Regions from separate parts of the Stenotrophomonas genospecies 5 genome, predicted to be linked through region 1. Evidence: predicted binding sites of a transcription regulator. Region 1 holds the regulator's gene; the other holds the start of a gene.
What was found. The regulator FliA, encoded in region 1, starts transcription of late flagellar genes. The targets are predictions, from matches to a motif close to TAAAGTTTNNCNNNCNNNGGCCGATAA.

Region 1 (14,737 bases):
TTCGTTGCCGGTGCGGGTGCGGCGGTCGAACAGGGTGGGCAGGATCGAGATCGGCAGCGGGCGCCGGCGCGAGCGCTCGACCATTTCACCGGTGCGTACCATGCCGTCCAGCCCGTGCAGTGCCAGCGGCTCGGCCTGCGTCGGAATGATCAGGCGGTCCGCTGCCGCGAGCGCATTGATCATCAGCAGGCCGAGTGTGGGCGCGCAGTCGAGCAGGATGTAGTCGTGCTGGCCCTGGTGCCGTGCCAGCGCGTTCTGCAGCGCCAGGCCAAGGCCCGGCTGGTTGGCGCTGCGGCGCTCCAGCGTGGCCAGTGCCGGCTGTGCACAGACGTAGTCCAGGCCGCTGACGCTGCTGGTGTGGCAAAGGCTGGACAGCTCGGCCGGAGGTGCGCCGAACAGCTCAAGTACGCCGGTCGGTGGCGGGTCCACCGGCACGCCGAAGGCGCGGCTGAGCGAGGCGTGGGGATCAAGATCGATCAGCAGCACGCGATGGCCCTGCGTGGCCAGGTTGCGACCGAGGGCCAGGGTGGTCGTCGTCTTGCCGACTCCGCCCTTCTGGTTGGCGACTGCCCAGATGCGCATGGGTTTACTCCTTCATTGCCGGGGGAGCGGCGGCGCCGACACGGCTGCCAGCCGGCACCGGTGGCAACTGCACCGGTGCGATGGGGGACGGGGAGGGCACTGTGGCGGGTGTTGCCGCAGGCCCGGCGGACGGGTCGGCCGCGCCGTTGGCGGCGTTCAGGCGCTGGCCCAGCGGGTCGACCGAGTGCGAGGTGTCGGCCAGGATGATGACCATCACCCTCCGGTTGCGGTTGCGACCCTGCGCACTGTCGTTGTCCTCGCGCGGGCGGAACTGGCCGTAGCCGACCATGGCCAGACGCGAAGGCTGCAGGCCCTGGTCGGCGAACAGGTGGACCACGCTGGCGGCCCGCGCGGCCGACAGTTCCCAGTTGGAGGGGAAGGTGGCGGTGGCGATCGGCACGTTGTCGGTGTGGCCTTCCACCCGCACGCTGTTGGGTACGTCGCGCAGCACACCGGCCAGGCTGGACAGCGTCCCGCGCGCGTGCACGTCCAGCGCCGCCGAGCCGGTCGGGAACAGGATGTCGCTGTTGATCTCCACTTCGATCCACAGCTCGGTGCGGCGCACGCTGATCATGCCGCGCTCGATCAGCGGCGACAGCGCGGCGGTCAACCGGTCGGCGATGCTGCTGAGCTGGCGCTCGGCACGGGCGATCTGCTGCTGGTCGTGCACCGAGACCGGCATGCGCATCTGCGAGGCCATGGCCGGCAGCAGGGTAGGGTCGTGCGAGGGTGCCGGTGCGGACGGGCCGATCTTGGTGCCGGACTTGATCACCGAAGGACTGTCCCAGCCGCCCCCCTGCACCTGCTTGTTGCCGACCTGCACCGGATTGATGGTGCGCGGCGCGCCACCAAAGGCATCGGTGAGCGCATCGGCCATGATCCGGTACTTGCCTTCGTTGATCGAGGAGATCGCATACATCACCACGAAGAAGGCCAGCAGCAGCGTCATCAGATCGGCATAGGGGATCGCCCATGCTTCATGGTTGGCGTGCTCTTCGTGGTGTCTGCGGCGGGCCATGTCAGTGCAGGAAGCCGGACAGGTTGGTTTCGATGTTCCGCGGGTTCTCGCCCTGCGCGATCGAGATCAGGCCTTCGATGACCATCTCGCGGTCGCGGCTGTTGTGGGCGATCACTCCCTTCAGCTTGGCGGCGATCGGCAGGAACAGCAGGTTGGCCGACGCGATGCCGTAGATGGTGGCGGTGAAGGCGGCGGCGATGCCATGCCCCAGCTTGCTGGGGTCGGCCAGGTTCTTCATGACGGCGATCAGGCCCAGCACCGCACCGATGATGCCCAGCGTCGGCGCATAGATGCCCATGCCCTCGAAGACCTTGGCAGCGGCCTGGTCACGGTGTTCCTGGCTGCCCAGCTCGATCTCCAGCATGTGCCGGATCGATTCGGGCTCGACGCCATCGACCAGCAGCTGCAGGCCTTTGCGCAGGAACGGATCCTGCTGCGCTTCCACCTGCGCTTCCAGGCCCAGCAGGCCCTGGCGGCGGGCGATGTTGCTCCACTCGACGATCTGCTGGATCAGCTCGCGACGATCGCTGTGCGGCGGGCGCACGACCCAGCGCACGATCCGGAAGGCATGCCTGAATACGGCGGGTGCGGTGTGCAGCAGGATCGCGGCGATGGTGCCGACGATGACGATCACGAACGCCGCAGGCGACCACAGGGACGCCAGTCCGGCGCCCTTGAGGATGCTGCCGCCGACCAGTGAGGCCAGGGCGAGAAAGAGTCCGATGAGGCTGAGTCTATCCATGGGTCCGGTATCGGCGTGTGTGAATGGGACTTGAGACACCGGTCGATCGCGTACAGACGGTAGTCACAGTTTCTGGTTCGCCAGGCATGGCCCGGCGAGCGTCATCGCAGGCCATCCACGTCGAGGATGAGGGCCATCCGGCCATCACCGATCAGCGTCGCACCGGCGTAGCCGCGCAGGCCGCGCAGGGCCTTCGGCAATGGCTTGATGACCACTTCCTCGCGCCCACGGACCTGGTCCACGACCAGGCCGAAGCGCGCCTCGCCGGCCTGCAGCACCACGATGGTGAGCAGCGCCGAGGCGGCCGGCGTCACATCCAGCCACTGGCGCAGATCGACCAGCGGCAGGGTGTGCGAGCGACGATCCAGCACCGCCCGGCCATCGAACCAGCCCAGCGAGGTGCGCGGTGCATGCAGCACTTCCATCACGCGCGCCAGCGGCAGCGCATAGACGTCCTCGCCGGCCTGCACCAGCAGGGTTGGCAGGATCGCCAGGGTCAGCGGCACGCGGATCAGGAAGCGGCTGCCCCGACCCAGTTCCGACTGGATCTGGATCTGCCCACTGAGCTCGCGGATGCGCGACTGCACCACATCCATGCCGACGCCGCGGCCGGAGATGTCGGTCACCTGCTGCTTGGTGGAGAAGCCGGGCAGGAACACCAGGTGCAGGCATTCCTCGCTGCTCAGCCGGGCCGCCGCCTCCGGGTCGATCAAGCCCTTTTCGCGTGCTTTCGCGCGCAGTTTTTCCGGATCGATGCCGGCGCCATCGTCCTGCACCTCGATGCTGACGTAGTCGCCTTCCTGCTGGGCCGACAGACGCACGTGGCCCATGCGTGGCTTGCCCTGTGCTTCGCGCAGATCGGGCATCTCCACACCATGGTCGATGGCGTTGCGGACCAGGTGCACCAGCGGGTCGGCCAGGGCCTCGACCAGGTTGCGGTCAAGCTCGGTTTCGGCGCCGACCAGCTCCAGGTCCACTTCCTTCTTCAGCGAGCGGGCAACATCGCGGGCGACCTTGGGGAAGCGCGAGAACACCTTGCCGACCGGTTGCATGCGCGTGCGCATCACTGCCGACTGCAGGCGCGCGGTGGCGATGTCCAGGGTCGACACGGCGCGGTCCAGTTCCTCGTCGCGCAGGCGCGCACGCAGGGTCTTGAGCCGGTTGCGCGACAGCACCAGCTCGCCGATCAGGTTGACGATCGCATCCAGCCGCTTGGTATCCACGCGCACGGTGTGCTCGGCCTCGGCCACCGGCTTGTTGGCCGCGGGCTTGGCAGCGGCGGCCGCGGGGCGCGGTGCGGGCAGTGCAGGCGCAGGCGCCGGCGGAGCAGCCACGGGTTTCGCGCCGGGGGCGGCGCCGCCGTGCAGCTGGTCCAGCAGGGCTTCGAACTCATCCTCGCTGATCAGGCCATCGTCGGCCTTGACCGGCGTCGCCACTGCGGTGGGGGCGTTGCTGCCGTGCAGCTGATCGAGCAGGGCCTCGAACTCGTCGTCGGTGATCAGGTCACCGGCAGCGGGCGCGGCTGCTGTGGGGGCGACAGCAGCCGGCGCAGCAGTGCCGTGCACGTCGAACTGGGCGATCAGGTCCGGCGGGGCATAGCCGGGTTCGTTGCCGGAAGACACGGCATCCAGCATCGATTGCAGGTAGTCCAGAGACTGCTGTGCGGCATCGAAGTGATGCGGCTGCAGCACCGCCTGGCCAGCGCGGGCGGCGCCCAGTGCCTCTTCGGCGGCATGGCACAGCTCGACCATGGCGGTGATGCCGAGGAAGCCGGCGCCGCCCTTGAGCGTGTGATAGCCACGGAACACGGCGTTGAGCTGGTCGGCGTCCTGCGGCGCCTGTTCCAGCGACACCAGCTGTTCGCCGAGGCGATCCAGGATTTCCTGTGCCTCGATGATGAAATCGGCGGTGATGTCGTCGGATACCGCGCTCATGCTTACAGTCCCAGGTCCGACAACAGGTCGTCGGCGTCGTTCTGAGAGACCGCGTGGCGGTCCAGTCCCTTCAGTGCCGGTCCGGCCAGCGCCGGATCGGTGCGATGCTGCTCCGGTGGCAGGCCCAGCGCGCCAAAGCCTTCGTGCACGCGGCGGACGATGCCGACCACGCGACGGATGATCTGTCCGGTCAGGTCCTGATAGCTCTGGGTCAGGGCAATCTCGGTCAGGTTGTGGCGGATGCGTTCCAGCTGCGCATCCTGCCCCGGCTGCAGGCCTTCGGCGCGCAGCTGTTCGGTGAGGCTGCGGCACTCTTCGGCCAGGTCCAGGGTGCGGTGCGTGGCCTGTTCGGTCATCGCCACCACATGGTCCAGGCGCGCGCAGGCGTCGTCCAGCTCGCCCGCCTCGCTGGGGACGGTCGGCAGTTCGCCCAGGGCCTGGCCCAGTTCGCGGGCCAGCCGTGACAGGCCGCTCATCATCGGCTGCGTGCGTGCGGCCACCAGGGCGTCGATGCGCTGGCGCCAGGCGCTCTCGTCGCCGGATTCGAGCGCGTCGAGGGCTTCCTGCAGGCGCAGGACGAGGGCGTTCTTGTCGACCGTGGCGTCCATCAGGCGCTGGCCGCCAGGCGTTCGAAGATCTTGCCCAGTTTCTCTTCCAGCGTCTGCGCGGTGAACGGCTTGATGATGTAGCCGTTCACGCCGCTCTGCGCCGCTTCGATGATCTGCTCGCGCTTGGCCTCGGCGGTGACCATCAGCACCGGCAGGGTCTTGAGCTTGGCATCGGCGCGGATCGCCTTGAGCAGTTCGATGCCGGTCATCACCGGCATGTTCCAGTCGGTGACCACGAAGTCGAACGGCTGGCTCTGCAGCATCGACAGTGCGGCATGCCCGTCCTCGGCTTCGGCGGTGTTGGTGAAGCCCAGATCGCCCAGCAGATTCTTGACGATGCGGCGCATGGTCGAGAAGTCGTCGACGATCAGGATGCGCATGTTCTTGTTCAAAGCGGAGTTCCTTTGTTGTTCAGTCGCCCGCGGTGGCCGTGGCCGCCGCAGGCATGTTCATTCTTCAAGCCCGGCATCCGCGGCCTCGAAGATCTTCAGCCGGCCGCGCAAGCGCAGCACGGCCTGGCCGTGGATCTGGCAGACGCGCGATTCGCTCACGCCGAGAACCGCGCCGATCTCCTTCAGGTTCAGCTCCTGCTCGTAGTACAGCGAGAGCACCAGCTGTTCGCGCTCGGGCAGATGGCCGATGGCCTTGCCCAGTTCGCGGCCGAACTCGCCACGTTCCAGGACCTGCTGCGGTGTCGGTCCGCCCTGGGCGACGGTGTCCAGTTCGCCCTGGTCTTCGATGCGCGATTCCAGGCTCAGCACCTGGCCGCGCGAGGCGTCCTCCATCAGCCGCAGGTATTCGGGCAGTGGCATGTCCATGGCCGCCGCCACCTCGGTGGCACTGGCTGCACGGCCCGTGGTCTGCTCCAGGCGGCGGATGGTGGCGGCCGCATCGCGGGCGCGCCGATGCACCGAGCGCGGTACCCAGTCGCCGCGGCGGATCTCGTCGATCATCGAGCCGCGGATGCGGATCGAGGCATAGGTCTCGAACGAGGCACCCTGGTCGGCGTCGTAGCTGCGCGAGGCTTCGATCAGGCCCATCATGCCGGCCTGGATCAGGTCGTCCACTTCGACGCTGGCCGGCAGGCGTGCGGCCAGGTGATGGGCGATGCGCCGCACCAGGTCCGAGTGCTGGGCGATGACCTCGGTCGCCGCCGAGCGCTGGACTTCCCTGTACTGGGCCGCGCCTTTCATGCTGCCACCCCGCGTTGCTTGAGGATGCGCTCGAGGAAGAATTCAACGCCACCGCGTGGCTCGGTGGGGGCCTGCCAGCGGGCGGTGCGACGGGCGATCTCGGTGATCGCCAGCGCCGCCGGGCTGGATGGATAGGCCTTCACCACCGGCTGCTGGCGCTGCACCGACAGGCGCAGCCAGTCATCCTGCGGCACGCAGCCCAGGTAGTTCAGCGAGACATCGGCAAGGAACTTCTCGCAGACCCGGGTCAGCTTTTCATACAGCACGCGGCCCTCGTTGGGGTCGCGCACCATGTTGGCCACCACCTGGATGCGGTCCACGCCGCGCTCGCGCGACAGCACCTTGATCAGTGCGTAGGCGTCGGTGATCGAGGCCGGCTCGTCGCAGACCACGACAACGGTGTCCTGTGCGGCCTGGCAGAAGGTCAGCACGCCATCGGTGATGCCGGCGGCGGTGTCCACCACCATGATGTCCAGCTCGCGTTCCAGTTCGGAGAACACGTTCACCAGGCCGATGTGCTCGGCCGGGGCCAGCTCGGCCATGTGCCGCCGACCGGACGCGGCCGGCACCACCAGCACGCCGTTCGGACCTTCGACGATCACGTCTTCCAGCGAGCAGCGGCCGGCGACCAGATCCGCCAGGGTGTGGGTGGGATTCAGGCCGAGGATCACGTCGATGTTGGCCAGGCCCAGGTCGGCGTCGAGCAGCAGCGTGCGCTTGCCCATGCCGGCCAGCGCCACGGCCAGGTTGGCCGAGACGTTGGTCTTGCCGACGCCGCCCTTGCCGCCGGTCACGGCGATGGTGCGCACAGGGCCGAGCGGCTCGCTGCGGGTGGCCGACAGCGGGAAGGTCTTGGTCAGCTTGGCGTACTCACGCGACGGCATGGTTCAACTCCGGGTTGCAGGGCATATCGGCCGCTCGGCGCAAATCTTCAAGGCGAAGTACAAGATTGGCCGCGCTGGCCCGGTGCAGGTCGTCCGGAACGTCCTGGCCATCGGTCACCCAGGTGATCGGCAGCGCGTGGTCTACCGCCACTGACAGGGCGTTGCCGAAGCGGCCGGTCTCATCCAGCTTGCTAAGCACCAGGCCCTGCAGGTTGGCCGCGCCGAAGCGGCGCACCACCTCGTCCATGTCGCCAAAGCTGGTATTGGCCGGCAGCACCAGCAGAGTGCGGACCTGGCGGGCGGCACGCAGCCACTGCAGCTGCGCGGCCAGGGCGCGGTCGCGCGGGCCCAGGCCGGCGGTATCGATCAGCACCAGCTTGTAGTCCTTCAGGCGCTCCAGCAACTGGTCCAGGTCGGTACCGCTGTTGGCTTCATGCACCGCGATGCCGAGCTGGCGGCCATAGCCGTACAGCTGCTCGCGGGCACCGATGCGCAGTGTGTCGGTGGTGACCAGGGCCACATCGCGCGGCGCGTGCTTCTCGGCGAAGCGCGAGGCGAGCTTGGCGATGGTGGTGGTCTTGCCGGCCCCGGTTGGACCGACCAGAGCGATCACGCCGCCTTCTTCCAGCGGATCGACCGGCGCGATCGGCAGCCTGCGCGAGATCAGGCCCAGCATCAGCCCGCGGCCCCGGTGGGCTTCGGTATCCAGCGGTATCTGCATGGCCACATCGCGGGCCAGCCCGGCATCGAATCCGTACTCGTCCATCAGGTCCAGGGCGGTCGCCCGCACCGGGCAGCCGCGCAGGCGCTCGTCGGTGAAGCGGTTCATCTCGCGCTCGATGACCTGGCGCATGCCGGCCACTTCGTGGCGCAGCTGGCGGATCTCGGCATCGTCCTGTGCAACCACCGTCAGTACCGGCGCCGGGGCAAGGAGCGGCGCCGGGGCCGGCGCGGTCTCCGCTTCAGCGGCAGCGGCAGGGGCTGGCGTGGTCTCGGCAACGTCCTGCGCGTACGGCGGCTCGGGGTGCACGGACTCGGCCTGCGCAGTGGCCGCAGTGGTGATCGGCAGCGGCGGCGGCAGCACTGCCGGCGCGGGGGATTCGTGATGCTCGTCCTGCGGCGGGTCGATCAGGAAACGGGCGCGGTTGGCGGGCGCCGGTGCGGGAGCCACGACGGCGCTCGCGAACGGCGCGAAGATCTGCTCCGGCAGTGCCGGATCGTTGACGGTGGCACGCGCCAGGGTGGCAGCGAAGCCGGAACTGCCGCGGGTGGGCACGATCTCGTCCGCACTGTCCAGGGTGCGGCCGGTGGCACCGACGGCCGCGCGGGCGAGGGCGGCCACGGCCGATGTGGTGGCGGTCACCGGCTGCTGGGCCGGTGTCGCGGAGCGGCGGCGGGTGACTGCGGCGATCACTGCATCCGCGGCGGTGCGCGGTTTCGGCGGCGGCGGAGCCACGTCGCGCCGCGAGGCTTCCAGCGCGCGTTGCACCGCGCTCTCGTCATAGTTGGCTGCGGCGACGATCTCGACGCCTTCCTCGATCCGGCGGTTGGACAGGATCACAGCATCGGGACCATGTTCCTTGCGCACCAGGTTCATGGCCGAGCGCATGTCGGCGGCGACGAATCGTTTGATTTTCATGCTGTGGTCACGGGACGGGGACGGCGGGGTGGTGGTGGGAGAACGCGGGTGGTCGGTGGTCTGCACGGAACGGGTTCCCCTTGGCATCTGTCTGTTGCGGTGGTTCGAAGGTGGTGTCTGTTTTCTGACGCATCGGTGGGCGGCGTCAGCTGATCGTTCCGACCAGCTTCAGGCGCTTGTCCTCCGGCACTTCGCTGTACGCCAGTACCGACAGCGACGGAACGCTGTGACGGACCAGGCGTGCCAACGCGGCACGTACCGGGCCGGGAACCAGCACGACCGCGGGCTCGTTGCGGGCTTCCTGCTTGCTGACACATTCGGCCAGACTCTGATGCAGTCGCTCGGCAAGCCCGGGTTCCAGCGCGGCGCCGTTGCCCTGCGTGGACTCCTGCAAGACGCGTTCCAATTGCGGGTTGAGGGTGAACACCGGCAGCTCCGCCGACATTCCGGCGATCTCCTGCACGATGAAGCGGCCGAGCGCGGTGCGCACTGCGGCGGTGAGCGTGGCCGGGTCCTGGCTGGACGGCGCGTGCTCCACCAGTGCTTCGGCGATCTTGCGCAGCTGGCGGATCGGAATGCGTTCCACCAGCAGGTTCTGCAGCACCCGCACCACGGCCGACAACGGCAGCGCCTTGGGCGTCAGATCTTCGACGAGCTTGGGTGCGCTCTTGGCGAGGTTGGCCAGCAGGTGCTGCACCTCTTCGTGGCCCAGCAGCTCCGGCGCATGCTCGCGGATGAGGTGGGAAAGATGGGTGGCGACCACGGTGGCCGGGTCGACCACGGTGTAGCCCATGGTTTCGGCCTGGGCGCGCTGGTGCGGCTGGATCCAGGTAGCGTCCAGGCCGAAGGCGGGATCCTTGCCGGCGATGCCGTCCAGCGGGCCGAGCGCACTGCCGGGGTCCAGCGCCAGTTCGCGGTCGGGATGGATCTCGGCGGTTGCCACCGGCACGCCATGCACCAGCACGCGGTAGCCGTTGGCCGGCAGTTCCAGGTTGTCGCGGATGTGCACGGATGGAATCAGGAATCCCACGTCCTGGGTCAGCTTGCGCCGCACACCCTTGATGCGTGCCATGAGTTCGCCGCCCTGATTGCTGTCCACCAGCGGAATCAGCCGGTAACCGACCTCCAGCCCCAGCGGGTCGACCGGGCGCAGTTCGTCCCAGCTCAGTTCCGCGGTGGGGGCCGGCGCCGCCGGTCGGCCCAGCGCACTGACCGCGCCGGGGTCGCTGCCGGCAGCGTCGCTCGGGGCCGGGGCCTGTCCCTTCCGGTACAGCTTCCAGGCGATGAAGCCGAGAATGGAGGCAAGCGTCAGGAAAGCGACGTTGGGCATGCCGGGCACCAGGCCGACCAGGCCGATGATGCCGGCCGTGATGGCCAGGGCACGGTACTGGCCGAACACCTGGCCGGTCATCGCCTGTGCCATGTCCTGCGAGCGCGAGGCACGGGTGACCAGCATCGCCACTGCGCTGGAAACCAGCAGGGCCGGCAGCTGCGCCACCAGACCGTCACCGATGGACAGCAGGGTGTAGGTCGCAGCGGCATCGCCGAACGGCATGCCATGCTGCAGCACGCCCACGGCTAGGCCACCGAGCATGTTGATGAACAGGATCAGGATGCCGGCAATCGCATCACCGCGGATGAACTTGCTGGCGCCGTCCATCGCGCCATAGAAGTCGGCTTCCTCGCGGACCTCCTCGCGGCGCAGCTTGGCTTCTTCGCGCGTCAGCAGGCCGGCGTTGAGATCGGCATCGATGGCCATCTGCTTGCCGGGCATGGCGTCGAGGATGAAGCGCGCGGTCACTTCCGAGACACGGCCGGCACCCTTGGTGATGACCACGAAGTTGATGATGGTCAGGATGGCGAACACCACGATGCCGACCGCATAGTTGCCGCCGATCACGAATTCACCGAACGCGGCGATGACCTTGCCGGCCGCGTCGTGGCCGTTCTGGCCATTGAGCAGGATGACGCGGGTGGAGGCCACGTTCAGTGCCAGCCGCAGCATGGTGGTGACCAGCAGCACGATCGGGAAGATGGTGAAATCCAGCGGGCGCTTCACGTACACCACCGCCAGCAGCACCATCAGCGAGATGGCGATGTTGAAGGTGAACAGCGCATCGAGCACGGGCGCCGCCAGCGGCACCACCACCATCGCCAGCAGCGCCAGCACGATCAGCGGTGCGCCGAGGCCCTGGCGGATCATCTCCAGCAGCCGGCGGGTGTTGAATCCGGACGAGGCCTGCGCGCTCATGCCCGGCCTCCCTTGCCGAATTCATCCACCTCGATGTGCGGGGCGCCCGGCATCGGGCCGGTGCGCCAGGCGCGCAGCTGGTAGACGTAGGACAGGACCTGGGCCACGGCCGAATACAGTCTCACGGGGATTTCCTTTCCGAGTTGGCCTTCCCGATACAAGGCGCGTGCCAAAGGCGGGGCGGAGACGATGGCGACCTTGTTGCCATCGGCCACTTCACGGATGCGCAGGGCGGTCTCGTCCACGCCCAGCGCCACCACGGTGGGCGCGTTCATGGCGCCGCCCTCGTACTTCAGGGCCACGGCGTAGTGGGTCGGGTTGACCACCACCACGTCCGCGGTGGGCACCGCTTCCATCATCCGGCGGTTGGCCATCTGCTGCTGGAGCTGGCGGATGCGGCCCTTCACCTCCGGGCTGCCTTCGCTTTCCTTCATTTCCCGCCGCAGTTCCTCGCGGGTCATCTTCAGCTTGCGCATCCAGTTCCAGCGCTGGTACGGCGCGTCGATCGCCGCCAGCACCAGCATTGCCCCGGCGGTGGCCAGCAGCAGTCGCAGGGTGAAGCCCAGGCCATCGGTGATGGCGGTTTCCAGTGGGTGGTGGATCAACCCGCGCAGGGTGTCGAAGCCGCTCCACACCACCAGTCCGGCGGCGACGCCCACGAACGCCACGCGCAGCAGTGACTTGGTGAATTCAGCGATGGCTTCCGGCCCGTACAGACGTTTGAGGCCGGTCAGCGGGTTCAGCCGATTGATGTCGGGCATCATCGCTTTGGCCGACCAGCGCAATCCGCCCATCACCAGCGGGGCGACGAAGCTGGCCAGCAGGCAGACCAGCACCAGCGGGGTGATCACCAGCATGAACTGCAGCAGCAGGTCGCCAAAGTGGCCGAACAGTTCCTTCGGGTTCTGCCGCAGCCCCTGCTCGGGACTCAACGCCTGTTTCATCCATTGCGTGGCACCACGGCCGATCGAGCCGCCCATGGCCATCACCGCCAGCACGCCGCCACCGAACACCGCGGCGGTCCCCAGTTCGCGGGAACGCGGCAGGTTGCCCTGTTCGCGGGCTTCGCGCAGGCGTTTTTCGGTGGGTTGTTCGGTCTTTTCGCCGGCGGATTCGTTCTCGGACATCACGGGCACTGCGGCAGGGGATGCCGGGGTGCCTGCAAGAACTGTTCCGCGGCGCGGTTCACCGCCGGGGCAGCGCCGATGCTAGCCGGGCAGGGCCGGCCGCAGCGGGATGCTCAGCGTGCTGTCGCTGTGCCAGTCCACCTGCAGGGGCTCACCGGCATCGGCGGCTGACTCGTCGCTGACATCGCGTCCGGTGCCGTGGTTCACCTGGTGCATGGCGTCCTTGAGCACGTCCACCTTCACCAGCAGCCGGCTGCCCGCGCCCACACGGCGGGCGACCATGCGGGTGCGATCGAAGGGCAGGTCGGTCCATCGCCCCGGCACCAGCAGCTGCCGCGTGGTCGGGTCGCGTACGTGGCTGGCCCGGCCGACGTAGTAGGACAGCTGCATCCGGCGCCCATCGGGCAGCAGCTCGTACACGGTGACCGTGAAGTCCATGTCGCGCTTGTTGATGCGGACCTTCAGATCGCCCGAGAAGCGTCCGATCAGGTCCATCGGTGCTGCGAAGGGCTCGGAAAGGAAGGTCAGTGCCGTGTCCGGCTCGTCCCCGGCGGCCATGATCGGGAACGGATAGTAGCCATGCCGGACTTCCTCGCGGTCGGCAAGGTCCACCGTCTGCCGCAGCGTTCCCGGCGTTGGCCGCTGTTCCTGCAACGGGTGATGGTCGCCCTCAGCGGCTGTCGACAGGTAGTACGTGCGATGGCCGCCGGCAGCGGCATCAAGGGTGGCTGCATGCCCCCAGGTGTTGCTGCCCATCAGCTGGAAGTTGACCTGGTCGGCCAGAAGCGCCGGGCGCGGGGCACCGCGAAGTACGTGGTCCAGCCACTGGAAGGTCAGCGCAGGCGTATCGAACTGCGCGACCGGGTCCACCGTGTAGCCGCGCAGCTGCATCGGCTTGCTGGCGGCCTGGGCACCGCCGTGGTCATACGGCCCGATCAGCAGGACATGATCGGCGTCCGGCCGGTAGCGCATGTGATCGGTGAAGTACTGCAACGCGGAAATCTGGCCGTCGTCGTAGTAGCCGGTAATGGTCAGCACCGGAATGCGGATGTCCCTGAAGTCTTCGGCGTACGGCACCATGGCCTGCCAGTAACCATCATAGGCCGGGTGGGCGAGCCAGCGCTGCAGCCAGGGATTGGGGGTGCCATCGATCTGGTCGATCTGCCGGTACGGCCGGCCGGAGGCATACCAGCGGCCGGGCAGCTGTGACCACCGGTCCTGCTGCCCATAGGTGTCGGCATCCAGCATCGGGCCATTGGCCACGTAGAAGGCCCAGCCGTAGTTGGCGCTGAGGAATACGTTGTTCTCCATCGGCAGGCCCTGGCCCGGAATGGCAGCCACGTAGGGCACGATGGTCTTCAGTGCCGGATGGTGATGGCGCGCTGCCGCCCATGCGGTGAATCCTTCATAGCTGCCGCCATACATGGCGACCCGACCGTCGCTCCAGGGCTGGCGGCTGACCCAGTCGATCGCGGCATTGGCGTCCACACCGTCGTGTTCGTAGGGGGCGATGGTGCCTGTACCCTGACCTTTTCCGCGTGCGTCGACCACGATGCCGGCGTAGCCGTGGGCTGCGGCCAGCAGCATCTTCAGACGGTTCTTGGGCGGGTCGGTGTAGATGGTGAACAGCATGGCCGTCGGCAGCGGCGCGGACGCGCTGCGGGGCCGTGCCAGCTGTGCGGACAGCACCACCCCTTCGGCCACGGGGATACGCACTCCGCTGTCGATCACGAAGCGGCGTTGCTGTTCTGCGTCAAGCAGTGCAGGGGCGAGTGCCGCAGCCAGGGTCTGCGCGCGCAACACAGCCTGCAGGCGCACCAGCTCCAGCGCGGCTGACTGCGGCACGGTGGCGGCATCGGCCTGTGCCGCAAGCGCCTGCGTCAGCTGCGCCTGTACCGCAGCGGGAGGCAAGGCAAGCGCTGCATCGGCCTGCACGGCGGCAACATCATCCAGGCCAGCAAAGGCCGAATGGAAGGCGCGCGAATACGCTTCCGCATCCCGCGCGCCAGTGCTTGCCAGCAGCATCGGCATCCAGCGCTGGGCCGCCGCGCCATCGCCGGCAGCGGCCAGCGTCGCGCGCAGCTTCTCGATCATGGCGCGTGCCTCGGCGTAGCGACCCGTGGCCAGCAGCGCGTGGCAGCGCTGTGCATCGGTCAGCGTTGCCGACTGCAACAGCTCCGTACCCAGCGCCTGCAGTGCCGTGTCCACCTGTGCTGGCGGCGCATCGCGGGGCAGCGACCACCGCAGATCGCTGGCGGCCACGCCGGTGCAGGTGAGCGCCAGCAGCAGGCCAGCAAGAAGAGCGCGTAAGGTCACGGGGTGTTCCTTGCAATGGCGGGCGCGTGGCCATCATACGGTGGGTGGCCGCCCGCCGCGGAGAGTCCGACGTTACCCCGGCGGGGCCGGTGGGGGCGGGGTCTGCGCCAGCTCCACCCGTGGCCGCGGCAGGTCGTGCAGTTGCATGAAACGGCCCGCATCGACCGGGCGGCCGAGCAGGTAGCCCTGCAGGTAATCGCACCCCAGCCGCTCAAGGTAGGCACGCTGGGCAGCCGTTTCCACGCCCTCGGCAACAATGTCCATGTCCAGTGCATGGCCCAGCGCCACGATCGCCGATACGATCACCACGTCCTCCGCGCTGTGTTCGAGATCGCGCACGAAGGCGTGGTCGATCTTGATCTCGGTGGCCGGCAGGCGCTTGAGGTACAGCAGACTGGAATAGCCGGTGCCGAAATCGTCGATGGAGATGCCGACCCCCAGCA
Region 2 (14,737 bases), 1.9 Mb from region 1:
TCATCCACGGCTTCCTGCTCGGCGATGCTTTTGACAAGGGCCTGACTTTCAAGATGGGACAGACGCATGTGCAGGGCCTGATGCCGGAACTGCTGGATGCCATCATGGAGGGCCGCCTCGACCCGGGCGACATCATCTCCCACCGCATGCGGCTGGCCGACGCCGCACAGGGCTACGCGATGTTCGATGCCAAGGACGATGACTGCCGCAAGATCGTGCTTACGCCGTGAGGGCAGCATGAGCGCCTCGGCCATCATGGTCCTGTACGTGCTGTGGCTTGCCGCAGGCACGGTGGACTTCCACTTTCATCGCCGCACCGATCTGCCCCACACCTCGGGCCTGCGCGAGAGCACGCTGCATGGGGTGCAGCTGGGGCTTGTGGGGAGTGGCGTGCTGGCCTGGCTGCTGCTGGCCGAAACGCGGGCGCTGGCGCTGTTGCTTACCGTGCTGGCCGCCGCTCATGCGATTGCAGGGTATCTCGATACCGCCAGCGCGGATGGCCGGCGACGCATCAGTCCGGCCGAGCAGCATGTGCACAGCGTGCTGGATGTGGCACCGTGGCTGTTCGTGCTTTGGGTGGCCCATCACGCTGAACCTTCGTGGGCACTGCAATGGCGCCCGGCGCCGGCGCAGGAGTGGGTGCTCACGCTGCTGCCGGCGGTGGTGGTTGTGTTCTCATGGCTGTGGGAGCTGCTGCACTGCCTGCGCTCAGCCCGGTCTCTGTCGCGATGACGCCGCGTTGCGGCCGCCAACACGAGTATGAATGCAGCGGAGTGTGACCGGGTCACGGTACGCGTACACAGGCGGTGAACGGGAGGCACGATAGGCTCGGCGTTTGTGGGAGCAGGAGCCGGAGCGTGCCGAACAGAGCCATCGTCTACATCAGTGAGGCCAGCGAGGGCTTCACGACCGGGAAGCTGGAATCCCTGATGGCCGACGCCGCGCGTTTCAATCGAGGCGCGGGCGTAACCGGTGTGCTGCTGTTTGATGGGCAGCGGTTCCTGCAGTACATGGAAGGCCCACCGGATGGACTGGAGGTGGCCTACTCACGGGTGACGGGTGCCAGCAGCCATGGTGGCATCATCGAGTTGGCCCACGGTCGAGTCGGTCAGCGCCGGTTGCCGTTCTGGCCAATGCGATGCCTGCATACAGAGTCGGACATCCTGCGGGACATCGCCCGGGCGGACTGGACCAGCTTCATCCTGCGCGCTGCCGACGGTCACGAGGATGCAACGGCGATGGAGCGGCTGCTTGCCGTGGTCGAGCCCTACGCCCGCGCGGCCTGAGCCGCCCTCGGCGGAGCGCGTTTCGCTGCTGCACGATCTGGTTCAGCGCTGGCCTCCCGCCGCCGTATCGCTGCAGAGTGTCTGACGGACAGCGCGTTGCAGGCCCTCGATGTGGAACGGCTTGGCGACGAAGGGGGCACGCCGGTGGCGTGCAGGTACCAGCTGGTCGTACACCGCGGAGACGAACAGGTAGGGAATCTTCAGTTCGGCCAGGCGGTCGGCTACCGGAAACACCACGCCATCGCGCAGTTCCACATCCAGTACCGCGCCATCGAACCGTTGACGGTCCAGCAGGCCGAGGGCATCAAACACGCTGTAGGCATGGGTGACGTGGTCGCCACTGTCCTCAAGTGCCTGTTCCATCAGTGCCGCCAGATCGAACTGGTCCTCCACCAGAAGCAGATTGCAGGGAGGCTGGCCGGTCGTGCGAGGCATGAGGTAGGTCTATAGAGCCGTGGGGACGACAGTGTCCGCCGCAGGCCATCAAGGCGATGCGGAGATGATGTGGTGTCGACGCGAAGCCGCGCGTGCCGTGCAGGCAGCGTGCACGGACGGGCCGGCAACGTTGACGATGCCTTGGCGATCACTGTGGATACTGCCGCCGTCCCCGCACGAGGAGTCGCCCAATGAACGCTTCCGGATCCCTGTCTGCGCCCCAGGTGCTGCGCGTGGAAAGCATGCCGCTCGCCTGCGGTGGCATGGCAGTCGTCGTCGAACTTGACGGGGTGCCCTCCCGCGCCTGGATGAAGTCGCTGAAGCGGGCACTGCTGTTGGCAGACGGTCTCGACGGCGCACAGGCCAAGTTCGATGGCCGCTGCGTCTACGTGGTGGGCATGGAGGTCACGCAGCGTCGAGCCGAGCATCGGGTCATGCAGGTGCTGTCCGCTGCGGAGGGTCGGCCGGCCGCTGCCGCGCGCACGTACACGATGCCGCCTGCGGCTCCCTCATCCGTGCTGCAGGCCTGAGCGCGCATCGGCGGCAACGGGCAGGGCGACGGGCTGGAGCACCACTGCAACGAAGCGAAACCGCGATTGCTGTTGCCCGGGTTCCGGTTCTGGTCGGCCCTGGAATGTCTCCCGTGTTGGGCTGCCGTATACCTCATGCCATCTCCTCGAGTGCGGAGTCGACCCCACACTTGAACGCAGCCTCCACGCCGAAGTCACCGGACCTTCGGTGGCCAAGGCTAAGGTAGAGCCAACTGCAACCCTCGGTGCCCCATGCCTCTGCGTGCGATTGCCTATGCGAGCGAAGCCGTTGCCTCATTGAGCGCGGAACGGCTGCGCGGTCTCGTCAACGACGCGGTGGCATTCAATGAAGCAGCGGACATCACCGGCGTGCTTCTGTTCGATGGCCATCGCTTCCTTCAGTATCTGGAGGGGCCACAGCAGGGCGTGGACGCCGCGTGGCGGCGCATCCTCGACAGCAGCAGCCATCAAAGTGTGGTCGAGCTCAACCGCGGTCGTATCGGTCGCCGCCAGTTCTCGCACTGGCGGATGGGTTGGCTGCAGGTGGAGCACACGGCACTCGGCAGGGTGGCCCTGTCCGACTGGACCGGGTTCGTGCGCAGCACGGCCAGCGGAATTCCGACCAGCGCGCTGGACAGGCTGCAGCTGTTGACGGCGCCTCTCCTGCGAGCCGATCAGGGCGGACCGATGATGCAGGCTGCGCCTGCTGATGGGAACGGGTCATGAGCGCTGGGCTGGAACCGCACCCTGCCGGAACGCGGATACGCATCGGTTGCGCAGGATGGTCCCTGTCGGCGGCGGATCGCTCCAGCTTCGGTGGAGGTGACAGTCTGCTGCAGCGCTACGCCACGCGCCTTTCCCTGGTCGAGATCAACTCCTCGTTCTATCGCCCGCACCTGCCCCAGACCTATCGGCGCTGGGCCGCTTCCGTTCCGGACGATTTCCGCTTCACGGTGAAGATGCCGCGTTCCATCTCGCACGAGCAGCGGCTGCGCGGTGCCGGCCCGCTGCTCGACCCGTTCCTGGCTGCGGTGGAAGAACTCGGCAGCCGGTTGGGTGCGCTGCTGTTGCAGTTGCCTCCCAGCCTGGCGTACGAGCCGCAGCACGTCGAACCGTTTCTGCACGATCTGCGTCGGCGCACGCGCAGGCCGGTGGCGTGCGAGCCTCGACATCCGTCCTGGTTCAGTGCCGAGGTGGATGCGCTGCTGGCGGTCAATGACATCGCGCGCGTGGCGGCGGACCCGGCGCGGGTCGCGCAGGCGGGCGAGCCGGGCGGGGCCCGCGGCTGGAGCTATTGGCGATGGCACGGCCAGCCGGATATCTATCGCAGCGCTTATGACGAGACCACACTGGCACGGCTGGCCGGGCTGCTCGGGGACCGCGCGCGTGCCGGCCATTGCGCCTGGATGATCCTGGACAACACGGCGCAGGGCCATGCGGTCAGCAATGCACTGCGATTGCAGGCACTGCTCGGAGAACACGGCCATGCCTGAAGGCCCTTCCATCGTGCTGCTGCGCGAGGCCGCCGAGATGTTCACCGGCCAGATACTGCGACATGTCGGGGGCAACAGCCGGATTGACCTGTCCATGCTTGCAGGGCAGCGCGTACGATCCGTGCGCAGTTGGGGGAAGCACTTCCTGCTGGAGTTCGGCACGCATACCTTGTGGATCCATCTGATGCTATTCGGCAGCTGGCGTATCGATGAGCGCAAGCCTTCGCCTCCGCGCGTATCGCTGAGGTTCGATGCCGGCGAACTGAACCTCTATGCCTGTTCGGTCAAACTCATCGACGGCCCGTTGGAAGAAGCCTACGACTGGCGCACCGATGTGATGAGCGATGCGTGGGACCCCCGGCTCGCGCGCCGCCGCCTGAAAGCGATGCCTGACGTCCTGGTGTGCGACGCACTGCTGGACCAGAACGTTTTTGCCGGCGTTGGCAACATCATCAAGAACGAAGTGCTGTTCCGGATCGGCGTACACCCGGCCACGCGTGTGGGTGACCTGCCGCCGCGCAGGCTGGGATCACTGATCCGCGAAGCCAGGACCTACAGCTACGAGTTTCTGGAATGGAAGCGTCGCCACGAGCTCAAGAGGCACTGGCAGGTGCATGCCAAACGCAGCTGTCCGCGATGTGGCGGCCCCGTCAGCAAGCAGTATCTGGGCAGAACCCGGCGACGCAGCTTTTTCTGTCCCCGCGATCAGGTCCTGTTCGGCGATCCCGGGCCGGCCGGTATCCGCCAGCGGTGATCAACAGGGGGGAGGGAGGGGGGCCTGCCTCTGGCGATGCCGCGCCAACACCTGCCCAAGCAGAGCCGTCGCCAACAGAAGCAGATTGGTCACCACGAAGACGCTGCTGCCCAGCATCAGGCTGTAGAGGGTGAACAGCGCCGAGGCCACCATCTGGCCTGCGAACAACCATCGTGAAAGTGTCTCGGGATGTGGCGAACGCCACTGCTTGACCATCTGCCTGAGCAAGGTGGCGACCAGCACAAGGGTCGCCATCCAGCCGATGATATCCGGATGCATCGGGATCTCCTGTTGCCGCCGCCGTCCCTGGCGGCGTATCGCAGTGGAACTCAGGCGGCCTGTGCTGCCTTGGCGTTGCCACCCCCCTTGGCCAGCAGGGTCAACTTCTCGTCGGTCGACTTTTCTTCGGCCAGTGTTTCCAGCAGCAGGGGGAGCGCGTCCTTGTAGCCCAGCTGCTTGGCCAGCGCGGCGATGGTGCCGTACGACGCAATCTCGTAGTGCTCGACTTTCTGGGCGCCACCGATCAGTGCGGCATCACGCACCGGTCCCTTGTCGATGCTGTCGATGACTTCCTTGCCTTCCTCCACCAGCCCTTCCATCGCTGCACACTTGATGCGCTTGAGACGGATGCCCAGCGTCTCGACCACCTGGTCGATCCGCTCGATCTGGCCCTGGGTTTCCTCCAGATGGGTTTCGAAGGCGGCGGCGAGATCCGGATTCTCGGCCGCACGGGCAAGGCGGGGCAGGGCTTTGGTCAGCTGCTTCTCGGCGCTGTAGATGTCCGAAAGTTCGTGGATGAACAGGTCTTCGGCAGTCTTGATGGCCATGTGCGGCTCCAGTCGGGAAGGAATGATGACCCTAGCGGGCCCGGCGTTGATGCCCGGCGTACATGCGGTGAGCGCGATATCGCTGTCCACCGGCATGGTCCATGCAGGGCCCTCACATGTGCACGCGCGATGCACATGGCGTGCACGTGCCGACGCTGGCGTATGCATCAGGCTGCCAGCGTCCGCATCGACAGGAGAAGACACGATGAACACGCCAGGAAAACCGACGCCGAGCTGGCGACAAGGGAAGGTGCTGCTGGGAGTGCTGGCCGCCGTGCTGGTGATTACCGGGATCATCCTTTTCGTGCCCTGGTAGCGGCGGTCAGGCCGCGTTGAGCGACGTGATGCATGCATCAAACGACGCTCACCCCGGGGCCACATTCCTTTGTCCAAGGTAGTGATGCAGGCAACGCACACCGTTGTCCGTTCCCAACGAATCTGAACTTCAGGAGCAGAACATGAGCACCCAGTCCACCATCGAACATCGTCTCAACGACCTGATCGAGATCGCACGCGACGGCAAGTCGTTCTACGAAGAGGCGGCCACGAAGGTGAAGGATGCCGAGCTGGCGGCACTGTTCACCCGCATTGCCGGCGTCAAGGGCCGCATCGTGTCGGCACTCAGTGGCGCGGTTGCGGCCACCGGTGGCAAGCCCGCAGAGCACGGCACCCTGGTCGGCTCGATGCAGCAGTTCTACGGCAAGGTGCGCGCAGCGTTCGGCGACACCAACTATGGCTACGTGGCCGAGCTGGAAGAATCGGAAGACCGCCTGCTGGCAGCTTTCAAGGACGCGCTGAAGGATGAGGGCCTGCCGCCGGCGGTACGCCAGGAAGTGACCCAACTGCTGCCGGAAGTGCAGGAATGCCACAACGTGATGCGTGCGCGGAAGCACGCGATGAAGGCAGCCTGATCGCGCGGGCTGCATTCTCCGGAGAAAAAAAGGGGCGGCCCCAGGCCGCCCCAATGCTCTTCAGCAGGTAAGTTGAACGTGGATCAGAAGCGCACGGACCAGCGCGCCGTGGCGCCATGGTCACGGCTCTCGCTGCCGAACTGGCCGCTGTAGCCCAGCTCCAGCGACTGCCGCGGGGTCAGCCACGCGGACAGCCCCAGCTCGGCCACGACAGCGCTGTCGGCGATCGGCGCTCCGCTGACGGCGAACGCGCCGCCACCGTTGGCGAAGGCGAGGTTGGCCACCTGGCTGCGGTCGCCGGAGGCCCGGCGATAACCCACCGCGCCACGCAGGTGCAGCCAGCTGTCCTGCTGGAAGGATGCCTTCAGACCCTTGTCGAAGCGCAGCCCGGCGGTCGCCACGGTAGTACGGGTGTCTTCCACTTCGCCCTGCAGTGCGGCGGCGCCGCCCCGCTCGTTGATGCGCTTCAGGTCCACTTCGACGCGGGCAACCTGCAGGTAGGGCTCCAGGCCGCCTTCATCAGAGCCGAAACGGTAGCCGGCTTCGAGGAAAGCCTGGCGGGTACGGGCGTCATAACGGCCGGTGAGCGTGTCGCTGAATCCTGCGAACGCCAGCTCGCGGGTGCTCTCTGCCTCGTGCTTGCTCCAGGCCACGCCACCGCGCAGACCGAAGCCGCCCCAGCTGTGGCTGGCGTAGGCACTGACGTGGGTGTTGTCGATCTTCGACTTGGCACGGCGGTCGCGTTGCTTGACGTCGGTACGGCCGGTGCCGGCCAGCACGCCGGCCTGCCAGCCATCGAACTCGCGGTCAATACCGACCAGCAGGCCGTTGCTGTTGGCGTCGGTGCGCGCGGTTTCGACATCGCCATCGAGCTTGCCGTTGCCGCCGATCGCCTGTACCCACGCACCGGTCGCGTCGCCGGTGCTGCCCGGCGACGCATTGCCCGCACGCCGCGACAAGGCTGCATCACGCACGTAGCGGCTGCTCTCGACCAGCACCAGCGGCGTGGCGGCATGCAGCTCGCCGCTCAGGCCGTCCAGCGCGGCGCCGACCTGGGCGGGGAACAGCTGGGTCAGCGGCCGGGGCAGGCCCTGGTTGATCGCCAGGCCATCGGCTACGCCAGCGACGGCGCGCTGGTTGCGCGTGGTGGCCGCGGTGGCCAGCAGCGCACCCCGGGCCACGTCGATGCGCGCACCATTGGCGCTGTAGGCCAGGCTGAACTGCAGGAACGGCGAGAATGCACTGAAGTCGGTACGGGCGAACTGACCGTTGATGCCACCGTCGGCGCGCAGGATGTTGAACTGCTCACCCAGGTAGTACACGCCCGGTTCGGGCAGCGCGACCAGTGTGCCGTCCAGCGTGGCGGTGCCGGTGACGTGCAGCTGGTCGCTGCGGCCTCCCGGCGCCAGTTCAGACGCGAACACACCGGTAGCGCCCTGCACATAGTCACCGTTGACGGTCAGCGTGCCGATCGAATTGCCCGGCGCGATGATGCCGTCGACCCGGGTGGTGCCCAGGGTGCCGACACCCTTCAGCAGGCCATTGGCGCCTACGGTGGTATTACCGCCGGTCTGCGTACCGTTGAAGGAGATCACGCCGCCATCGACCACCAGGTTGCTGTGGTCCAGCACGCCGCCGGCGCTGACCGTGCTGACGCCGCCGGTGGTGTTCAGGGCGGTGGAGACCAGCGAGCCGTTGAGCAGGAACTGGCCCCCCTTCACCTCCACTGCCGAGGTGAGCGTGTTGGCGCCATTCAATTCCAGGACGCCCTCGTTCACCACCGCACCGTTGAAGCTGTTGTCGCCGCTCAGGCGCAGCCAGCCGATGCCGGACTTGGTCAGCTTGCCGGGGCCACCGATGTCGTTGGTCCAGTCATCCCAGGCCTCGCCTTCCCAGACCTTCAGGCCACCGGCCTTCTGGTTCATCACCACATCGGTGTCCACGCGCAGCGAGCCGAAGCCTTCGATGGCCTTGCGCAGGTCGACCATGCCCCAGCCGTAGATCTCATCGATGCCCGGATCGCCCAGATCGCGGGCGGTCGTCAGCAGCACGTCGCGGACCTGTGCGTTGTCCAGGTAGGGGAAGCGCTCAAACAGCAGCCCGAGGGCGCCGGTGATGTGCGGCGCCGCCATCGAGGTGCCCGTCTTCAGGCCGTAGGTGTACTCGGTGTTCTCGCTGTCGATGATCAGCCGCAGGTACTCGCTGGTTTCCTCGACGCGTCCCTGGATCTCACCGGAGACGATGGTGCTGGCGATGTCGGTGCCCGGGGCGGAGATGCACCAGTTGGCGGCGGCACCGCAGATGCTGGAGCTGTCGTCGAGCACATAGTCGGTTTCGCCATCGTCGGCGACCGGCTGGCGCACGTTGGCCACGGCCAGCCAGTAGGGTTCGATCTCCGGCTTCCAGCGGGGCAGGGCCGCAGTGATGCCCGCGACGGCCCCGCTGCCGTTGCCGGCCGACCACACCTGGATCAGGGTCGACCCGGGGGCAGCGTCGCTGCCTGCGTAGATGCTGCCGTAGACGTCGTAATCCGCGCCAATCGCGGCGTACTGGCGGTCGAGCGCCGCGGCACTCATGTTGCGGGTCGAGATGCCCCAGCTGTGGTTGATGGCGCGCACGCCCTGCGCCTGGATCTGCGCATACATGTCCAGTACGGCGTCGTCGTCCGGGTCGGTGCGGTACACCGCGCGGGGGCGATAGAAACCATCCGGATCCAGGCGCCACTCATAGTAGGTGTCACCGAACACGCGCGCTGCCGTCAGGTCGGCACCGAAGGCCACGCCATGCATGCCGGTGCCGTCGCGGTTGGCGCCGATGGTGCCCAGCACGTGGGTGCCATGATCGGCGTAGCTGAAGCCGTAGGGCAGGCCGGCCGCGATCAGGCGACCGGCGAGCGCCGCCGGCACCCCGGCACCGAGGCCGTAGTAGTTGTAGCCGGGTTGTTCGCCGCGGGTCTGCGCGCAGGCCCCTTCGCCGGCGACGATCCCCGCCGTCGCGCAGTCCGGGCCGATGGTGATGCTGGTGGTGTTGCGGCCGGCGAATTCCGGGTGGGCCAGCGCCGAGCCGGAATCGAACAGCGCCAGGCGTACACCCTGGCCGGTCAGGCCGCGGGCATAGGCATGGTCGGCCCCCATCGCGGCCAAGCCCCAGTCGGCATTGAACTCGTCGCTGTGCCAACTGGCGGCGTCGCCCGCATTGCCCAGGACCGGGGTGGACGTGGCCTGCGCCGAAGCACCGACGGTTGCGTCCGTCCGTGCACCGCCTGGCTGGGCCCACGCCGCCTGCAGCTGGCGCTGCCGTTGCCAGGCATCGAGTGAATCGGAGGCCATCGCCGGCAGGGCGGCTGCCAGCAGCAGGGAGCTGGCCACCGCGAGTGCCAGCGGGCGTTGCAAGGGGGAACGGGAGCGGGACGAACGGCCATGCAGCGGGTGATTCATCAGGCAAACTTCCTTGATTGACGGTCTACCCAGCCGCTAACTGTCCTGGATGCGTTTCACCCCCAGCGATGTGACGGAAATTTTGTTAACGCGTTAATGTTTTGTGACGAAAGCCACACTTTTTTCGCCCTGCCGCATCAGTCTGTACACGCCCCCTGAAGATTGACGGCGTGCCGGCCGGTCGCGCAGTTTCGTTTTTGCCCCTCATTGAACAGGAACGTCATGGCTGTCAGACGCATCGTCGCCAACATCGCCACACCCGATCCGACGCGCGCCGCCGCGTTCTACGGCGGCATCCTCGGCATGCCGGTGGTGATGGATCATGGCTGGATCGTCACCTACGCCGGGCAGCACACTGCGCCTGCGCAGCTCAGCTTCGCCAGCGAGGGTGGGTCGGGAACGCCGGTACCGGACCTGTCGATCGAGGTGGACGATCTGGATGACGTTCTGCAACGGATCCGCAGCGCTGGCATCGACGTCGTGTATGGCCCCGTCGAGGAGCCATGGGGCGTGCGTCGGTTCTTCGTCCGCGACCCGTTCGGGCGCCTGCTGAACCTCCTCAGCCACGGCTGAGGCGCGTCGCTCAGTCCTGCTGACCCGGTTCGTCGCGGCCCTGTGGACCTTGATCGGACTGCTGGCGCTGCTGTTGTGCGCGGGCGTGGCGTGCATGCCCGCCTTCGCGACCGATCGCGGCCATGTGCTGGCGATCGCGGCTGATGGCTTCGCCTCCTTTGCGGCCGGCAATGCGCGCCTCGGCGGGACTGAATTCATGGGCGTTGCCGGAGGCATGGGCGGCGCGCCCACCCTTGGCGGCGATCGCGCGCTGCGTGCGCTGGTCCATCGACGCGAACCCGCGGTTGCTGCTGGCCATAGGGGATCTCTCTCGGCGTGGCGGAGTCTCATGCTTGCCGACGGCAGGCTAACGGTGCGTCCGCGGATGGCGCGTGGCCTTCACGCTGTGCCTGCCTGCTGTTGACGCTGCACTTGCGCAGCGCCGCTATCGCCCTCGACACAGGCCACGCCTAGAATCGGTTCATCCCGGTAGCTCCCGGGCGCTGTTGAGTGAATGGACTCAATGAAGATTCTGTTGACCGGAAGTTCCGGGCGGATCGGACGCGCGATCTTCGGCGCGTTGGCGGCCACCCATGAAGTCATCGGGCTGGACCGCAGCCCGTTCGCCACTACACGCATCATTGCCGACGTCACCAACACGAAGGCACTGGAGCGTGCCGTGCGCGGCGTGGATGCGGTGATCCACACCGCTGCGCTGCATGCACCGCATGTCGGGCTGGTGCCGGACACGGTGTTCCAGCAGATCAACGTGGAGGCGACCGCGCAGCTGCTGCGGCTGGCGCGCGATGCTGGCGTCGGACGCTTCGTGTTGACCAGCACCACCGCCCTGTACGGCCATGCCGTGGTGGCGGGCGGTTGCCGCTGGATCGACGAAGACACTGAACCCCTGCCGAGGACCATCTACCACCGCACCAAGCTGCAGGCCGAGGCGCTGGCCGAAGCCGCGGCATCGGAGGCGTTCGCCGTGCGCGTGCTGCGCATGGGCCGCTGCTTCCCCGAGCCTCCCGAGCGCATGGCGATGTTCCGCCTGCACCGGGGCCTGGATGCACGCGATGTGGCCAGCGCGCATGCCGCGCTGCTGCACAACGGGGGCGCACCGTTCCAGCGCTACATCGCCTGCGCGCCGACCCCCTTCCGGCGCGAGGACTGCCTGGAACTGGCCACCCAGCCACGCCGGGTGCTGGCGCGGCGCGCACCGCAGCTGCTGGCCGAGTTCGAGCGCCGCGGCTGGCCACTGCCGCTGAGCATCGACCGCGTGTACGACGGCAGCCGTGCGGTTGCGGTGCTGGGCTGGCAGCCGCGCTACGGTCCGGACGATGTACTGCAGCAGTACGCGGCAGGCAGCATCGAAGTGCTGCCACGCACGCAGTGGTTGAAGGACCGGGTGGTCGAGTAGGTTCGCCGCACGTATGAGCCATCCCAAACTGAGTGCATTCAGCTTGACGCAGGGCAACGGCTCAACCCCGCCGCGGAACGGCCGCTAACCCGGTGCGCCCTTGCGGTGCCGGGCATCGCCCGGCTCAGACAGGTCGCCGCGCGAGGGATCGCGCACCAGCGCGGCGCCAACGCGGTGCCGGATGTCCTGACCTGCCTTGCGGACCCTCCCATGCCGTCTTCCCGCTCCGCCGCTGCCCGTCGTCCGGGCAGCATCGCCCACAAGCTGATGCTGGGCACCGCTGCCATCGCGCTGTTGTGCTTCGGCCTGACCGCCTTTCTGATCTACCGCCAGGCCAGTGCCAGCCTGATCAACGCGTCGCGGCAGACCATGGCCAGCGAGGCGCATGCCGAAGCGCGCCAGGTTGCGGCCGATCTGGGCACCGCCTTCGCCAGCAACGATGCCATGGTCGAGGCCGTCCTGGCCCAGCGCGCGCGGGGCGACCAGCCTGATCGTGCCAGCCTGGCGGCCGTGCTCGGCGAACAGCTGCGCGCGCACCCGGAGTGGCTGGGCAAGAGCACCATGTGGGAGGCCGATGCCTTCGATGGCAAGGACGCGGAGTTCGTCAACAGCGAGGCCCATGACGCCACCGGTCGCTACATGAGCTACTGGGCCTGGCAGGATGGCAAACCGCAGCAGTCGGTGATGACCGACTACACCGACACCGCCAGCGGTTCCGGTGACTGGTACATGGGGCCGAGCCGCGACAAGCTGCCCAAGGTGAGCGAGCCCTATGCCTATGAGATCGCCGGCCAGCAGGTGCTGATGAGCACCCTGAGCACGCCCATCGTGGAGAACGGCACGTTCCTCGGCGTGTTCACCGTCGATTTCTCGCTGGCGGCGCTGCAGAAGCATCTGGCGACGCTTGCGCCGATGGGAGCAGGCCGCGTTGAACTGCTTTCGCCCAAGGGCGTGGTCCTGGCTTCGGCCGACGCCGCCGAGATCGGCAAGCCGCGCACCGATGCCTTCACCCGCGACATGCTGGCCGGAATCGCGGCCGACAGGACCGTCGAAGCGTTCGAGCCGGATGCCGCCGGCAATGTGCGCCTGTACGTGCCACTGCGGGTTGGCGATGCCCCGCAGCGCTTCGCGCTGGGTGTGGTGGTGCCGCATGCGGTGATCGTGGCCGAGGCTCGCCAGCTGCTGTGGCTGACGCTGCTGGTCGGCGTGCTGGCCGCGCTGACATTGAGCGCCGGCGTCTACCTGCTGCTGCGTCACCTGGCGATCCGGCCGCTGGCGCAGGCGGTACGCATTGCAGGTGACGTGGCGGCGGGCAAGCTGGACACCGCGCTGCCGGCGCGCGGCAACGATGAGGTCGGGCGCCTGCTCGAGGCGATGCAGGGCATGCGGGGACAGCTGCAGGCGGTGATGGCGGCGCAGGCGGAGATGGCACGCCGCCATGATGCGGGCGAGCTCAGTTACCGGATGGACGCGGCGGCCTTCCCGGGGGAGTACGGTCGCATGGTGGCCGACAGCAATCAGCTGGTGGCGTCCAGCAATGCGGTCACCCAGCGGCTGGTGGACGTGATGCAGCGCTACGCGGTGGGCGATCTGAGCGTGGACATGGAGCCGCTGCCGGGCGAGAAGGCGGTGTTCACCGCCGCCATGGCCACCACCAAGAGCAACCTGGCGGCGATCAACGAGCAGATCCAGCAGCTGGCCGCCGCTGCTGCCGCCGGCGACTTTGCCGTGCGTGGTGACAGTGAGCGGTTCGAGCACGATTTCCGCCGCATGGTGACCACGCTGAACGCGATGATGCAGGCCAGCGACCACAACCTCGCGGCGCTTTCCACGCTGCTGCGCGCCATCGCCGCCGGCGACCTCAGTGCACGCATGCAGGGCGACTTCCATGGTGTGTTCGCGGTGATGCGCGACGATGCCAACAGCACCGCGCAACAGCTGACCCATATCGTCGGCCAGATCCAGCAGTCAGCGGCGAGCATCCGCCTGGCGGCCGGCGAGATCGCCGCTGGCAACAGCGATCTGTCGCGTCGCACAGAACTGCAGGCGGCCAACCTGGAAGAAACGGCAGCGTCGATGGAGGAGTTGACCTCCACCGTGCGCCAGAATGCCGATCATGCCCTGCAGGCGAACACGTTGGCCGCATCGGCGGCGGACGTGGCCAGCGAAGGCGGAAAGGTGGTCGGCCAGGTGGTACAGACCATGCAGCAGATCGAAACCTCATCGCAGCGCATCGCCGAGATCATCTCGGTGATCGACGGCATCGCTTTCCAGACCAACATCCTGGCCCTGAACGCCGCCGTTGAGGCCGCGCGTGCGGGCGAGCAGGGACGCGGCTTCGCCGTGGTGGCCAGCGAAGTGCGTGCGCTGGCCCAGCGCTCGGCCGCAGCGGCGAAGGAAATCAAGGGACTGATCGACGCATCGGTGGCCCAGGTCGGCAGCGGTGCGCAGCTGGTGCACCGCGCAGGCAACACCATGCAGGAGATCGTCGGCCAGGTCGGGCGGGTCAACGAGATCATGGCCGAGATCTCGGCCGCCTCGCGCGAGCAGTCGGCCGGCATCGAGCAGGTCAACCAGACCGTGGTGCAGATGGATGAAACCACCCAGCAGAATGCGGCGCTGGTGGAAGAGGCCAGTGCTGCCGCGCGCGCGATGGAAGAGCAGGCCGAGCAGCTTGCGGTGGCGGTGTCCCGCTTCCGGCTGCAGTCGGCCACGGGCACGACGGCCACGCTGCGCGCGGCCTGACGCCGGAAACGAAGACGCCCGGCGGGGGCCGGGCGTCGGTTGCATCCTTGCCGCGCGTCCGTGCGCAGGTCTGAGTGGCTCAGAACATTCCTTCAAACGGGTTCCAGCGGATCCGGCCTTCCACCTTCTCCAGGTAATAGCTGTAGTTGGTGCTGGAGGCGACCAGGACATTGAAGGCGATGAACACCGCGCGGCCGACGATGTCGGGCAGGAACATCGTGATGGCCGCCAGGGCGATGGCGATGCCGATCACCACCAGCGCCTTGCGCCACATGCCCAGGATCAGCAGGTAGATGGGGCCGAAGAACAGGGCAAAGATGTTCAGGTTGATCTTCAGGCGGTCGCCGAAG

Region 2: ACX9OW_RS12745 (methyl-accepting chemotaxis protein) is a predicted target of FliA. The motif match lies at 11,704-11,730, and genes of this name have one in related genera.

What each region holds. Positions count from the first base shown of each region.
Region 1 is NZ_JBTMUW010000001.1:899,499-914,235, forward strand. It holds gene ACX9OW_RS04210 (ParA family protein) at 1-582, opposite strand, end outside; gene motD (flagellar motor protein MotD) at 587-1,600, opposite strand; gene ACX9OW_RS04220 (flagellar motor protein) at 1,602-2,342, opposite strand; gene ACX9OW_RS04225 (chemotaxis protein CheA) at 2,444-4,276, opposite strand; gene ACX9OW_RS04230 (protein phosphatase CheZ) at 4,279-4,884, opposite strand; gene cheY (chemotaxis response regulator CheY) at 4,884-5,276, opposite strand; gene ACX9OW_RS04240 (RNA polymerase sigma factor FliA) at 5,334-6,077, opposite strand; gene ACX9OW_RS04245 (MinD/ParA family ATP-binding protein) at 6,074-6,961, opposite strand; gene flhF (flagellar biosynthesis protein FlhF) at 6,948-8,600, opposite strand; gene flhA (flagellar biosynthesis protein FlhA) at 8,746-10,851, opposite strand; gene flhB (flagellar biosynthesis protein FlhB) at 10,848-11,978, opposite strand; gene ACX9OW_RS04265 (CocE/NonD family hydrolase) at 12,060-14,294, opposite strand; gene ACX9OW_RS04270 (putative bifunctional diguanylate cyclase/phosphodiesterase) at 14,367-14,737, opposite strand, start outside.
Region 2 is NZ_JBTMUW010000001.1:2,778,901-2,793,637, reverse strand. It holds gene ACX9OW_RS12820 (zinc-dependent alcohol dehydrogenase) at 1-230, shown strand, start outside; gene ACX9OW_RS12815 (hypothetical protein) at 238-732, shown strand; gene ACX9OW_RS12810 (BLUF domain-containing protein) at 858-1,286, shown strand; gene ACX9OW_RS12805 (response regulator) at 1,329-1,721, opposite strand; gene ACX9OW_RS12800 (hypothetical protein) at 1,913-2,251, shown strand; gene ACX9OW_RS12795 (BLUF domain-containing protein) at 2,504-2,977, shown strand; gene ACX9OW_RS12790 (DUF72 domain-containing protein) at 2,974-3,744, shown strand; gene ACX9OW_RS12785 (DNA-formamidopyrimidine glycosylase family protein) at 3,737-4,498, shown strand; gene ACX9OW_RS12780 (hypothetical protein) at 4,499-4,777, opposite strand; gene ACX9OW_RS12775 (YciE/YciF ferroxidase family protein) at 4,828-5,325, opposite strand; gene ACX9OW_RS12770 (PA2169 family four-helix-bundle protein) at 5,784-6,236, shown strand; gene ACX9OW_RS12765 (autotransporter domain-containing protein) at 6,320-9,673, opposite strand; gene ACX9OW_RS12760 (VOC family protein) at 9,896-10,246, shown strand; gene ACX9OW_RS12755 (KGG domain-containing protein) at 10,257-10,544, opposite strand; gene ACX9OW_RS12750 (NAD-dependent epimerase/dehydratase family protein) at 10,749-11,642, shown strand; gene ACX9OW_RS12745 (methyl-accepting chemotaxis protein) at 11,853-14,387, shown strand; gene ACX9OW_RS12740 (DUF2628 domain-containing protein) at 14,467-14,737, opposite strand, start outside.